2 linked regions of the Pseudovibrio sp. M1P-2-3 genome follow. The protein of the gene in region 2 interacts with the protein of the main gene of each other region in a pairwise test. Links are inferred from orthologs where the notes say so. Each region holds a gene or a part of one and is shown on either strand. Other genes may lie near its edges.

Region 1 (5,422 bases), 1.4 Mb from region 2 along the record:
GTATTATCCAGTCCAAGAGACGCTGCAATATCTTCTGTAACAGGTTGAATCTGCACGCCCAGCCAGCCGCGGGTAACCGCTCCGTCCTCTTTCAAGTCAGTGATAATTTTCTTGGCCGTGGATGCAGGGATAGCAAAAGCGATACCAACATTACCGCCGCTTGGGCTGATGATTGCCGAGTTCACCCCGATCACCTGACCATTGATATTAAAAGCCGGACCTCCGGAGTTGCCACGGTTCACCGATGCATCAATCTGGATAAAGTCATCGTAAAGTCCGGCGCCAATGTCACGCCCGCGGGCAGACACAATACCAGCAGTCACCGTACCGCCCAGACCGAAGGGGTTCCCTACAGCCACAACCCATTCACCAACGAACGGCGCTTTATCGGCAAATTCTACATAATCAAAATCGTTCTTACCGCCATCCACTTTCAGCAGTGCAAGGTCGGAGCGCTCATCGGCACCTACCAGCTTGGCATCATACTCGGTCCCGTCACTAGTGATCACAGTGAACTCGGTTCCATCTCCAACCACATGCTCGTTGGTGACCACATAGCCATCTTCTGAAATAAAGAAGCCGGAGCCTTGAGACTGACCGAAGCGCTTGGGAGCTTTCTTCTGCGTCTCCTCATCTCCTTGCCCGCCCCAGCCTTTACCGCCAAACTCCCGGAAAAAACGTTGTAACGGATGGTCGCCGGGCATATCCCGGAACATGGGTGGGATACCGCTATTTGCGCTTGGCCCCTTAATTTCGGAGCGAACCCGAACACTAACAACGGCGGGCTGCACTGCTTCTACAACCGGCGCAAAATTCGCAATGGCTGGAGCATTCACACGGACCGGATCAGCAAAGGCAGGGCTACTATCAAATGTAATCGGGGCAACCAATGATCCGGTAAGACCCAGAGCCATAACCCCTGCCAACAGTTTTTTCTTACGCTTTGATTTCAAAATTCGCAAAGGCGACGCAGCAAGAGGCTTACCGGTCTTATCCATAAATAGTTCTCCCAAATAAACTATGAAAGTGGGCGTTACAGCACACACCACACCTAGATATCCATCTAAATGCAACCCTAGCGTGGCAAACCTTACACAAACCTATCCAATACATTAAATTTCTGTAATTTATGACGCATTTCAATGAAAAGGCGTGAAAGAAGGCCGAGGCTTGCCGGTTATTGCCAAAAACATGAAAAAGGCCCTCTTACCTATGAGAAGTAAGAGGGCCTTTTTGGAGGGCTCAAGTCCCTATAATTTCAAGCAGCACCAGCAGATTGAACTTAAATCAATGTCAGCACAGCGTGCTTTGAAGGGCTGTGTTTACTCTTGGTTAAACAGCTTCTCCAATTCTTTCTTTTCTTCATCAGTCAGCTCTGCCGGGCCTGTTTTTTGCGGGGTTGCATCGCTTTTCCTGCGCCTGCGCGCTACATAAACCAGCAAGCCCCCACCAATCAGCAATATGGCAGGCCCTGCCCCCCAAAGCACCCATGTGTGGGGCGCAAAGCGGGGCTTGAGCAAAATGAACTCACCATAACGGGAAACAAGAAAGTCCAGAACCTGTGCGTCACTGTCACCTTTAACAAGGCGCTCACGAACCAGAAGGCGCAGATCCTTTGCAAGCTCCGCGTTGGAATCGTCAATGGACTGGTTTTGGCAAACCACACAGCGGATCTCCAGAGAAAGGTCTCTCGCCCTTTGTTCCAAAGCAGGGTCATCCAGCCGTTCATTCGGGTTCACAGCATAGGCTGCACCACCAAACAACAGGAAAAAACTGGCAACAGCAGAAAAAACAAGACGTTTCATTGATTTACTCCGCTACCGCCGGACTGGCGTTCAATCGTACTTTGCGGGCGGGAACCGGCGCTCCCACACGTAATCTACGATCACAAAAGGCAATAAGTCCAGCAAAGGCCATCACAAAACAGCCGAACCAGATAAGCGTGATCATCGGCTTTTCATAGATGCGTGTCACCACGCCGCCTTTCTCGTTGTAATCGCCTACCGCAAAATAGATCTGTGACAGGCCGAAAGTGGCGATAGAGGTTTCACTCATAGGTCGGCCGCTGGCATTATAGACCCGCTTGGCAGGCGTCATTTCACGAACAGCCTCACCATCCTTACTCACTGTAAAGTGGGCAATACGTTCCACATAGTTCGGGCCCCGCTGGTCGGCGCTGCCATCATAGGACACTTCATAGCCAGAGACATTCAACTTATCTCCGGGATAAAGAACCTGAACCATTTCCGTCTGGAATGCAGATACGGTCACAATTCCAAGTGCCACCAAGCCAAAACCCATGTGCCCAAAAGCTGCGGACCAAGCTGTTAACGGTAGTCCTTTCAGGCGGCTCATACCGCGAGCAAAACCTACTTTGCGGAATTTGACGCGGTCCAGAATATCAAAAACCGAACCCACGATTACCCAAAAAGCAATACCGATAGCCAGAGCAGTTAGGAAACCGGTGTTCCCATAATACCAGTTCAAAAGACCTGCTGCGATAATCGCGAGAACAAATGCCCCCGTCAGGCGTTGGGAAACACCTTTTAGATCACCACGCTTCCATGCCAGCATCTGCCCGAAGGGTATCGCCAGCATCACCGGCACCATCAACGGCCCGAATGTGAGGTTGAAGAACGGCGCACCAACGGAGATCTTATCTCCGGTGATAATCTCCAGAACCAAGGGGTACAGCGTTCCAAAAAACACAACGGCTGTTGCCGTGGTCAGGAACAGGTTGTTGAACACCAAACCGCCTTCACGGCTGATAGGTGCGAAAATTCCGCCTTGTTTAAGCAATGGTGCACGCCAGGCAAACAAGGAGAGCGAGCCGCCAATGAATATCATCAGGATCGTGAGGATATAAAGGCCGCGTTCTGGGTCCACTGCAAAGGCGTGAACGGATGTAAGAACACCGGAGCGCACAAGGAACGTACCCAAAAGCGACAACGAAAATGTAACAATCGCCAGAAATACAGTCCACACTTTCAAGGCATTGCGTTTTTCCATGACAATGGCAGAGTGCAGCAGGGCTGTTCCGGTGAGCCATGGCATGAACGAGGCGTTCTCAACTGGATCCCAGAACCACCAGCCACCCCAGCCCAGCTCGTAGTAAGCCCAGTAGGAGCCCATGGCGATGCCAAGGGTGAGAAAAATCCAAGAAAGCAGAACCCAAGGGCGAACCCAGCGCGCCCATGCCGCGTCAATGCGCCCCAAAAGAAGAGCCGCCGTTGCAAAGGCAAACACAATGGAAAAGCCCACATAGCCAACATAGAGCAAAGGCGGGTGAATAGCTAAGCCCACATCTTGCAACATAGGGTTCAGGTCTTGCCCCTGCATTGGCGGATTAGCAACACGGGAAAACGGACTGGAGGCGAGTGTTACAAAGGAGATGAACGCCAAGGACACCCAGCCCTGTACACCAATGGTCGCTGCCCGAAGCTGGCGCGGAATATTGCGGCTGAAACCAGCAACAAGCGCCCCGAATAAGGTGAGGATGAGAACCCAAAGCAGAACGGACCCCTCATGGTTCCCCCAAACCCCGGATATCTTGTAGATCAAGGGTTTATCGGAATGGGAGTTCTCATAGACATTCAGAACCGAGAAATCCGAGTTCAGGTAAGCCCATGTGAGCGCCGCAAACGATAGGAGAACCAAAAGAAACGAAGCAATTGCAAGCGGCGGCGCCATAGCCATGAGCCGCTCGTCTTTCTTTATAGCCCCCCAAACGGGAAAGACAGACTGTATCAAAGACACCACCAACGCTAAAATCAAAGCGTAGTGGCCAAGTTCAATAATCATTCTCGCTCCGGTCCATTCCTAGTAGGTGGGCTTTGTTTTTTCTTAAACCTTTAAAGGCGGAGCCCTTAGCTGCCAGTCTGCTGTTCGTCATAAAGGTGGTCTTGCTCTTTAAGGGCTTCATAAACTTCTTTTGGCATGTAGTTTTCATCGTGCTTGGCAAGCACTTGGTCCGCTACAAAAGTGCCTTGCTTGTTCACATAGCCTTCAGCAACGATGCCTTGGCCTTCACGGAACAGATCAGGAAGAATGCCCGTATAACTCACGGGTACAGTCGAGGCGTTGTCAGTTACAATAAAGGTAACGGTGCCACCCTCGCCATTTTCCAAGGAACCATCTTCAACCAGCCCCCCAAGGCGGATACGCTTTCCCTGCTCAATCTTATTGGCAGCAATATCAGAGGGCGACTGGAAAAAGGCGATCTGGTCATCCAGAGCAAACAGGATCAATCCGGCCGCGCCAGCCAGAACCACTCCAGCCAGTCCAATCAGCGTTAGTCTTCGTTGTTTACGTGTCATTTGCGTCAAATCCGCCAGTTTAAAAGGGGAAGTCCAAATCAGGCCCTTCTATACGGACCCTGTTTTGGACAAAACCGGTTTATTCTGCTTTTTGTGTTTTAATGCCCAGCTCTACTGCCTGCGTGTTCAACGCCGCAATCGCACTTGTATCATCTTGAAAAACCTTCAGAGCTTTTTCAAAAGTTTCCAGCGCCTCATCATCTCTGCCAAGAACCTGCTGCGCCCGCATCAGTTTGCCCCACTCTTCCACGCTGCCGCCTTCCACAGACAGACGCTCTTCAAGTTGGGAAACCATACCCTCGATCATCAAGGTACGCTCTTTCGCGTTCAGTTGACCGGCGGCTTCCATATCCGCAGCTGTTGGCCCTTTTGTGGCAATATCAATTTCCTGAAGTGTGGCAAGCTCGGCTTTTGCAGCAGGTATCCAGCCTTCATCACCATTTGCCTGAGCCAAAATGGCCTGCCAAGCATCGATCGCCTCTTGTGTTTTGCCAAGCTGGCCCAAACCAAGCGCAAGATAGAAACGTATTTTTATGTCATCAGGACGGGCTTCGTTCGCTTTTTGGAACAGCTTGAAAGCTTCCTCGGTGACATCCCCGCCACTTTGGAACACCAAAGTTTCTGCCAAGGCAATCTGGAAATCCGGCTGCTCCCCTTCCAAAGCGAGAATGTTTCGGTAAGCTGTCGCCGCTTTGCCATACTGGCCTGTTCGCGAATAAACAGGCGCGATCACTTTCCAGCCCTGCACATCCTTTGGATTACTTGCTAGGTGCTGTTCTGTGCGCGCAATCAGTTCAGAAACACTCATTTTATTTGGTGCCTGCGCAAGGCGCTTTTCCAGCGGCTGATCGGCATAATTGGGAGTACCCAACCCCAGATACAAACCAATAGCAACCAAAGGCATCACCACAGCAACGCTGACTTTCGCAAGGATCCCCCCTTCTTCTGAAGAGCTCCCTCCGGTTTTGTCCGAGTTCTGTTTGTGGGCTGCAAGCAACCGGCGCGAGACCTCGATACGAGCCGCCTCGGCCATTTCAGGCTTAATCACACCGCGTTCACAGTCGCGATCGATTTCTTCAAGCTGCTGTTTGAAAACAGCTTCATCG
Region 2 (8,109 bases):
CCTCGAAGTAAAGTTCTATTGGGACTGATGCAAACGTCAGCCCGCCGCTTTATTTGACAGGTGCAACTCTAATCAGCCTTAAAGTCCCAGAGTAACGGTGAGGCTCCACTGTTAAAACGAGAGCCTCTCCTATCATTTGGAATCGCTCAGAGTATCATTCGATATAATAACAACATTATCTAACAAGTAATTTACTAATATAAATTCAACTTTATAAGTTTAATAAAATATATTTTGTGGTAATTTCGCTCATTAAATGGATATTTAACGTAATTATAGCAAAAATAAAACTATGATTTAGCAATCTCCATGAGATTAATACTATTATTAGCACTTTCAATATTTATTATTCTAAGTGTTAGTGACATAGCATGTGCGCAAGATCTAAGTATCGTTGATGAAGGGAATAACGGTGGAGTTTGCATTCCCGGTTTTTGTGACGGGGATACTCCTGCAGATGCGCCATTCTACCAATCGCAGCAGGTATTGGAGGCCTCGTTGTTCTTACTGGTAGCCTCTATCTGGCAATACGTCGGCGGATCAGCAACAAATAGAACTCTCCCGCAGCCCATTCAGTGGCTACGGGGCTTTCTTAAACAGCTAACATCAAACCACCACAATTCCTTTATGCTTGGCATGATGTTCTGGCTCAACGTGAATAGTCACGCGGGCACCTGGCATATCCTTTGCGATGCCTTCTTCAATTCGATCACAGATTTCGTGGGCATCTTGCACCGAAAGCTGGCTTGGAACAACCAGATGGAAGTCCACAAACGTCACATGGCCTGCATGGCGGGTGCGTAAATCATGGGCTTCAATGGCCCCTTCCCCATACTTGGAAATAAGTTTACGCAGAGCGTCCTGCTCTCCTTCCGGTGCAGCTTCATCCATCAAACCGCCAATGGATTCGCGAACCAGCTTCCAGCCGGACCACAGAATATTCACGGCTACCAGAACAGCAAGTGCCGGGTCAAAGTGCACCCAACCGGTGGCAAAGACCAGAGCCACCCCTACAAACACTCCGATTGAAGTGTAAACATCTGTCATGATGTGCTTGCTATCAGCCACCAATGCCGGAGAGCGGTGCTTTCGGCCAATGCGTCCAAGAGCGATGGCCCAGCTGGCATTAATTACCGTCGCAATGCCGTTGAGCGCCAGCCCTTCGGGGGAAGCTTCCAGATGTGGCGGATTGAGAAATCCCAGATAGGCTTCACGAAGGATAAAGATAGCCGCCAGAACAATAAGCACACCTTCCAGCACAGCAGCGAAATACTCTGCCTTGTAGTGACCGTAGGGGTGGTTATGATCCGCAGGCTTATGGGACATATAAAGGGCGGCAGCGGCAGCAATGGCACTGGCGATATTCAAGGTGGATTCCAGCGCATCAGACAGGAATGCGATCGACCCTGTCATCACAAATGCTGTGTACTTTATCCCAAAAATCAGCAGTCCAACTATTATACTGCCGATAGCAAAACGCATGCTCTCGTTCATGTTCTATTGCCCGCTAGACTACGGCGCCCTTGCCCCGGATTTTTAATTGGCGATAGCCTTAGCAGATAATGAGAGCATATCAACATCCATTAAGCATATCTTTGTAATATGGCTCTCACCTATGTATCTGGAGACGTACAGGCAAAAAGGGCTGGCACAACATTTGAAAATACGCCTTGGTGTTTAGCGCAAGTCTGGCTCAACTTGAAAAGCTCAAATACCCTCAAACTTTGTCGCGCCAAGAATTGGCCCCGGCCCCTTGGTGTTCATAGACTGCACAAGAACAACCCATTGCGTATTGTCGTTGATCTCTCCAAGTGCAGATTTTGGAAACCGGAGTACTGTATCTTTACCCATCCACATTCCAATCGGAATTATATCGGTTACCACATTCACATATTGCATATCCTTGCCGGCATTGTCACCGCCTTGAATATCAACCTCTTTCTTTTTGGTGAGACGCAACAGGTAGATATCGGCTTCAGTGGGCTCAAGGGGATGCGCTTTGCCGCTTACTGAAACATCCAGCATGGTTTTATCAATACGTGCATTCACATCCAGAGAAAGAGGCGTTTGGGCTTCCACGGTTTCAAGAAGACCTTGCCGGTCATTGCCTGCAACATCCTGCTTTCCGTTGATGATTGCTTGCGGCGTGTAAACGCCCTTGTCGTGGCGCGATAAGGCATAAGCCCTCTGCCGGTCCGTGTTTTTTTTGTTGGCCAGAGTATCTTTCCAGCCCATGAAATCCCAAATATTCACATGGAAGTCCATGGCAATCACGTTCGGCTTTTTGGAAAGCTCGGACAAGAGTTTATTGGCTGGTGGGCAATAACCGCAGCCTTGGCTGCTATACAGTTCAACCACAGCTTTGACAGGCTGCGCGTAGACCATGCCAACATTCAAAAGAGCAAAAGTTGATACAAACGCGAGCATAGCAAGCGTTTTGACAGCAGGTCTCAGTTTCATTCCCAACCCTTCAATTAAAGTTAGCAGCGCATTAACAATATAGATGCAATTCAATAAAGGAAAATCACAAGCAGGTGATCTACGCAGTTACTTTGGCATCTAGAAAGGCCAGTCGGCCCTTTCACAAAAAATACGCTTAAACCAAAAAGTCAGAGCATAGAGAACAAAGGGGATTTGCTCAAATACACTCTAAACTTTCCTATCCTGTCAAAGGGGTAGCAAACTATTTTGTCTGAGAAATGACCTTTTCAAGTTCGGGAAGAAAAACATCCCTGTAGCTTGTAGCTGTAAGCGGGCCAATAAATTTATAGCGAATATTTCCCTGTCCATCGACAATAAATGTTTCCGGTACGCCATAAACACCCCATTCGATGCCAATGCGCCCGGAATCCGCGCCCACCAAGTCATAAGGGTTTCCAAGATCTTTCAAAAAGCGAATGGCGGCCAGTGGTTTGTCTTTATAGTTCAGCCCAGCCATCTGGATTCTTGGATCCTTGGACAGGTCCATCAAGTATTCATGTTCCGCACGGCATGGACCACACCAGGACCCGAACACGTTAAAGACTGTCACCTTGTCCTTGAAACTCTCGTTGGAGATTCCCGGAATTTGCTGCCCATCCCTCAAAAGACCTTCCACCGGCACGGCGGAAAACTCTGGGCTAGGCTTATTCAGTAAAGCAGAAGGCAGTTCTTGAGGGTTATTTCCCGAAAGCAGCTGGGTGAGAAAGAGAACAACCAGAACACCAAAAATCACAAGCGGAATAATAGCGAAAACCGGAAAACCGCGGCGGGGTTCTTGTTCTCCAGCTTTATTATTTTGAGCATCAGTGGACATTATTTTTTACCAGTAGCAGCGGAACGGCGGCGAATACCAGAGGCTTCCAGCGCAGCAAGTTCAGCAAGACGTTTCTTTTTCGCGATGAACGCAGCGACAACCAAGCCCGTCATAATAACTCCCGCCATACCGTAGCATGCCGCTACATAGCCAGCATGGCGCGGGAGATCCGTAAAGAGACTTTCAAAGAACATTTATGAGGCCCCCTGTGCAGCAGCTTGGTTTTTGACACTTGCAGAAGGCGCTTTAGAGGCAGCCCGCAGGCGCATGGCCCGAATACGGCGCGCATAGATTTCGTTGCGCATAAGCATCAGGTGCACGCAAGTGAAGAACAATGTGAACCCGATGGCCATCACAAACAGCGGGATCAATATGGAGCTGTGCATGCTTGGCCCATCCGCACGGAACACGCTGGCCGGTTGATGCAGTGTGTTCCACCAGTCCACCGAGAACTTGATGATCGGCAGGTTGATCACACCCACAAGGGTCAAGATCGCATTTGCCTTAGCCGCTTTGATGGGGTCTTCAATGGTTTTCCAAAGAGCGATAATGCCCAAATACATGATGAAGAGAACAAGGAACGACGTTAATCTTGCATCCCATACCCACCAAGTTCCCCACATGGGTTTGGCCCAGATTGCACCGGTCCAAAGAGCAAGGAATGTGAAACAGGCTCCAAGAGGCGCAGCTGACTTTGCAGACACATCCGCCAAAGGATGTTTCCAGACCAAAGTACCGATAGAGGACAAAGCCATCATTCCATAACAGAACAGGGCCAGCCATGCGGATGGAACATGAATATACATAATCCGCACCGTCACTCCCTGCTGGTAATCATGGGGAGCGACAAACAAGGCCATGTAAATGCCTGCAGCCATAGTCACAGCGCAGGCACCGATAAGCCACGGCAACAATTTCTGGACCAGAGCCAGAAAACGAGTTGGGTTTGCAAGATCATAAAAAGTCATAGGGCTTTTTAAGCTTTCATTGTCTATGCATCAACAAGCGAGTGCAGATTCCAGCGATGAAGTCCCGTTTTGGGACGCATTGTCGCACAAACCCACCCAGTAATTATGGCAACACCTAGTCACCCGAAACACGCAGTGCAGCCCCCGCCGCCACAGGCCCAATGACCAATGCGGCAAGAGTGATTGCGCTTAAATATAAAAAAGGTGTCAGAAATGGGGTCGAACCGCCAACAGCCGCCGTTGCAGCGCTCACACCAAAAATGAGAATCGGGATCGCAAGCGGAATCACCAAAATGGAAAGCAGCACCCCACCGCGCCGCAAAGACACAGTCACCCCTGCCCCAATCGCCCCAACGAGGGTTAGGGCAGGTGTTCCCACCAGTAACGTCAGCACCACCGCACCAATTGCAGCCGGCTCCAAATTAACAAACAGCGCCAGAACGGGCGTCGCAATTACCAGCGGCAACCCCGTTGCTGCCCAGTGCGCAGCGCATTTGATAAGAACGATCAACTCCGCAGGGCGACCTGAAAGAAGCAGAAGGTCCAACGTTCCATCCTCCTGATCTGCCTGAAACAGCCGGTCCAGACCCAGAAGTGTCGCCAGCAGAGCACCAATCCACAGAACTGCCGCGCCAATGCGCGCCAGCATTTTCAAATCTGGCCCCACGCCAAAGGGAAACACCGTCACGACTGCGAGGAAAAACAGAACACCGATCAATGCCCCACCGCCCACACGTGCTGCAAGCCGGAACTCACGTATAAATAAGCTTGTCATCCAGCTCATAGCCAATAGTCCCCCTGATCGTCACTTCGTGCATCTTCATCCTCTAAGGAGTCAGAACTGGCGATGTCCAGAAAGTGCGTGTTGGGCAGGTCCAAGGGCAAGTGCGTTGCTGCCAGCAAAAGCCCACCCTTGTTCAAATGCTCCGCCATCAAACCCAGTAGTACTTTTTCAGAGGCAGCGTCCAGTGCAGCGCTTGGTTCATCCATAATCCAGATGGGTCGGGAAACCACAAGCAACCTTGCCAGAGACAGACGGCGCTTTTGCCCTGCACTCAAAAAGCCGGCGGGCAACTGCGCTGTATGAAGGATACCCAGCGTGTCCAGAGCCTCTTCTATGGAAAGGGTGGTGTTCTTATTGCCCGTTTCATAGGGCACCGGCTCATAAAATTGTTGCCAGAAACTCAGGTTTTCCTGCACGCTCAAAGCTGGTTTCAACGCATCTTGATGCCCAAAGTAGTGGCAGTGTTCTGGAACCGAGCGCTCTTTATCACCGCCTTCAAGGGCAATTTCTCCACCGGCCTTGCCAACGAAGCCTGCAATCACTCGAAGTAGGCTGGATTTTCCCGAGCCATTTGGTCCGCGAACAATAAGCGCTTCACCCGTTTCTACGTGGAGCGATATTTTGTGAAAGACGCGTCGCCCGCCCCTGTCACAAGTCAGATTATTACAGCTCAGCTTCAACAGCCCTACCCCGATATTCAGCTAAGAGATTGCCCTTACCTGAAAATTCCATCACGTACATCTGCTTAGGGCGGCAGAATAGTATTTGGCAAGCCCTTGGCCCCTATAAATACAGCCAAAACCCGCAGCGGCACATTGCCGCTGTTGATACCGTGATGCCACGTATTCACCGCCTCGATAAAGGCTTCCCCTTGTTTGTAGGTGTGCGTGTGGGTGTCTTCATAGTCCAAAGTCACTTGCCCTTCGAGTACATAAACAAAGACAGGTGCTACATGCATATGGGGCTGGATCTCCTCTCCGGGCAATAATGTAATCAGCATTGAGGTGATCGCTGCAGGGGGCTTGCTCGGATAAGCCAGCGGCTGTCCTGTATTGGTCGCGTCCACATCCTCCAGCAGCACTTTCATATCCCCATGAATGTTATGCCTGGCCTGCTCCTGCCTTTTACCCATAACTGGCTGGTCTATGAAATTGGGCAGGCCCTTTGCCCCCAAGAACAAAGCAAGAATACGCATGGGTTCCTTACCCTTGTTCATCCCGTAGTGCCAAGTATGGGCCGCTTCCAGAAAAGCCTCACCTTGCCTATAGGTCTGCACTACGTTTTCCTCATGGTCTTGCACATAGGTCATCGTAACCTCCCCTTGCAAAACGTAGGCATAAACAGGCACAACATGGAGATGCTTTTTGAACGTCTCCCCCGGAGCCAGAGTGATGATCACTGACGAGATGGAAGGGGGGAAGAGACCGGGGTACGTCAGTTGGTCTCCGGTATTTGTAAGCTGGGCTCCATCCAGTAGAACTGCCATATGCTCGTAGACATCATGATCATCATGCATTGTTTTCGCCTCACGCTGAACATTGCCGGAAGTCTGGAGATACACTTGGCCCGTTTCGGGTCAAATACCGTATATAAGGTTGGCTACTGGCCACTTTCCGGCTGGGGAATCGCATTGGGCAAGCCTTCGGCGCCGAGAAACACCGCAAGAATACGCGCTGGCTCCTTGCCGTTGTTCACACCGTAGTGCCATGTATTCGTTGCTTCAAGGAAAGCCTCTCCCTGTTTATAGGTCCGTGTCTTGTCTCCCTCGTACGTGAGCGTGATCTCGCCTTCCAGAACGTAGGCATACACAGGAACCACATGGAGATGCTTTCTAATCTTTTGCCCCGGTTCCAAGGGAACGATCATGGATGTGATTGCGGCAGGAAAATCACTGCGATACGCCAAAGGCTGGCCGATATTGTTTTTTGTTGCTTTATCCAGCAGAATCGTCGTCTTGCCATAAAGGTCATTTTCGTGTGCGCTGATTTGGGTAGCAGACACGGCGAGCATCAAGGCAGCTCCCAACCCTACAGGCAGCAAATGCGTTTTCATTTCAGGCTCCAGTCTTTCTTGCCAAAACATCTGACTGGACGCTAGCCTACAAAAATTAGAAACTCTCTAAATTTCCTCCTCGACATAATTGTATACATATGTATACTAAACTAGAGATTCGTATTTCCGATAAAATGCACCTCGGGAAAATCATAGTGAACCCATTATTCTATCAGTTACCTTAGGGGCTACTTGCTGGATTAGCCATATAAAAAACGCTATAAAGACACACACTTAAAGCAGAGCATCTGATGTCTCTCTCACGAGACAAGATGCCTGCTTAAGCCATGCGTGCCCAGTGCTAAGGAACCTGTAGAGCTGCTTGCCACGTCTTCCCTTGCCAATTACGGCGGGGTGACACACCGGCGGGCAAGCAAACTCAAAGGCAATAGGAGACCGCTAGCCATGTCAACTTCACTCGACAGCTTCGGCGCCAAGAAGACCCTTCAAGTCGGCGACAAAAGCTATACCTATTTCTCTATTCCCGACGCTGAAAAGAACGGTCTGGACGGCGTTTCCAAACTTCCCAATTCTTTAAAAGTTGTTCTTGAGAACCTGCTGCGCTTTGAAGATGGCCGCTCGGTTACCAAAGACGACATCACCGCTGTTGCCCAATGGTTGACCTCGCGCACCTCAACCCACGAAATTTCCTACCGCCCTGCCCGCGTCTTGATGCAGGATTTCACCGGCGTTCCCGCTGTTGTGGATCTTGCTGCCATGCGCGATGCGGCTGTGAAGCTGGGGGGCGATCCGAAAAAGGTGAACCCGCAGGTTCCCGTCGACCTTGTGATCGACCACTCTGTGATGGTGGACTATTTCGGCACTGCCTCCGCCTTTGCCCTCAATGTTGAAAGAGAATACGAGCGCAACCAAGAGCGCTACGAATTCCTGCGCTGGGGCCAATCTGCCTTTGACAATTTCCGCGCTGTCCCTCCAGGAACGGGCATCTGCCATCAGGTGAACCTTGAGTATCTGGCTCAAACCGTGTGGACGAAGGAAGAGAACGGCGA

What was found.
Region 1: the proteins of P6574_RS19550 (region 2) and ccmE interact in binary tests that used the Escherichia coli proteins (3 or more experiments, as listed by UniProt). The link is inferred for Pseudovibrio sp. M1P-2-3 from one-to-one orthologs.

What each region holds. Positions count from the first base shown.
Region 1 is NZ_JARRCW010000001.1:3,034,011-3,039,432, forward strand. Bases 2,592-5,422 are described here. They hold ccmE (cytochrome c maturation protein CcmE), read right to left. Parts: upstream 4,317-5,422; coding sequence 3,867-4,316; downstream 2,592-3,866. Other genes in these bases: P6574_RS13135 (heme lyase CcmF/NrfE family subunit), read right to left, coding at 2,592-3,801; ccmI (c-type cytochrome biogenesis protein CcmI), read right to left, coding at 4,396-5,422. Also shown: P6574_RS13125 (Do family serine endopeptidase), read right to left, coding at 1-998; P6574_RS13130 (cytochrome c-type biogenesis protein), read right to left, coding at 1,323-1,805; more of P6574_RS13135, read right to left, coding at 1,810-2,591. UniProt on the Escherichia coli protein: Heme chaperone required for the biogenesis of c-type cytochromes. Transiently binds heme delivered by CcmC and transfers the heme to apo-cytochromes in a process facilitated by CcmF and CcmH.
Region 2 is NZ_JARRCW010000001.1:4,429,263-4,437,371, forward strand. What follows is about bases 2,377-5,303. They hold P6574_RS19550 (heme ABC transporter permease), read right to left. Parts: upstream 4,264-5,303; coding sequence 3,490-4,263; downstream 2,377-3,489. Other genes in these bases: P6574_RS19535 (DUF1223 domain-containing protein), read right to left, coding at 2,377-2,460; P6574_RS19540 (DsbE family thiol:disulfide interchange protein), read right to left, coding at 2,684-3,295; ccmD (heme exporter protein CcmD), read right to left, coding at 3,295-3,489; ccmB (heme exporter protein CcmB), read right to left, coding at 4,379-5,038; ccmA (heme ABC exporter ATP-binding protein CcmA), read right to left, coding at 5,044-5,303. In the rest of the region: P6574_RS19525 (hypothetical protein), read left to right, coding at 1-11; P6574_RS19530 (cation diffusion facilitator family transporter), read right to left, coding at 607-1,494; more of P6574_RS19535, read right to left, coding at 1,708-2,376; more of ccmA, read right to left, coding at 5,304-5,727; P6574_RS19565 (cupin domain-containing protein), read right to left, coding at 5,793-6,563; P6574_RS19570 (cupin domain-containing protein), read right to left, coding at 6,647-7,099; aconitate hydratase AcnA, read left to right, coding at 7,505-8,109. UniProt on the Escherichia coli protein: Required for the export of heme to the periplasm for the biogenesis of c-type cytochromes.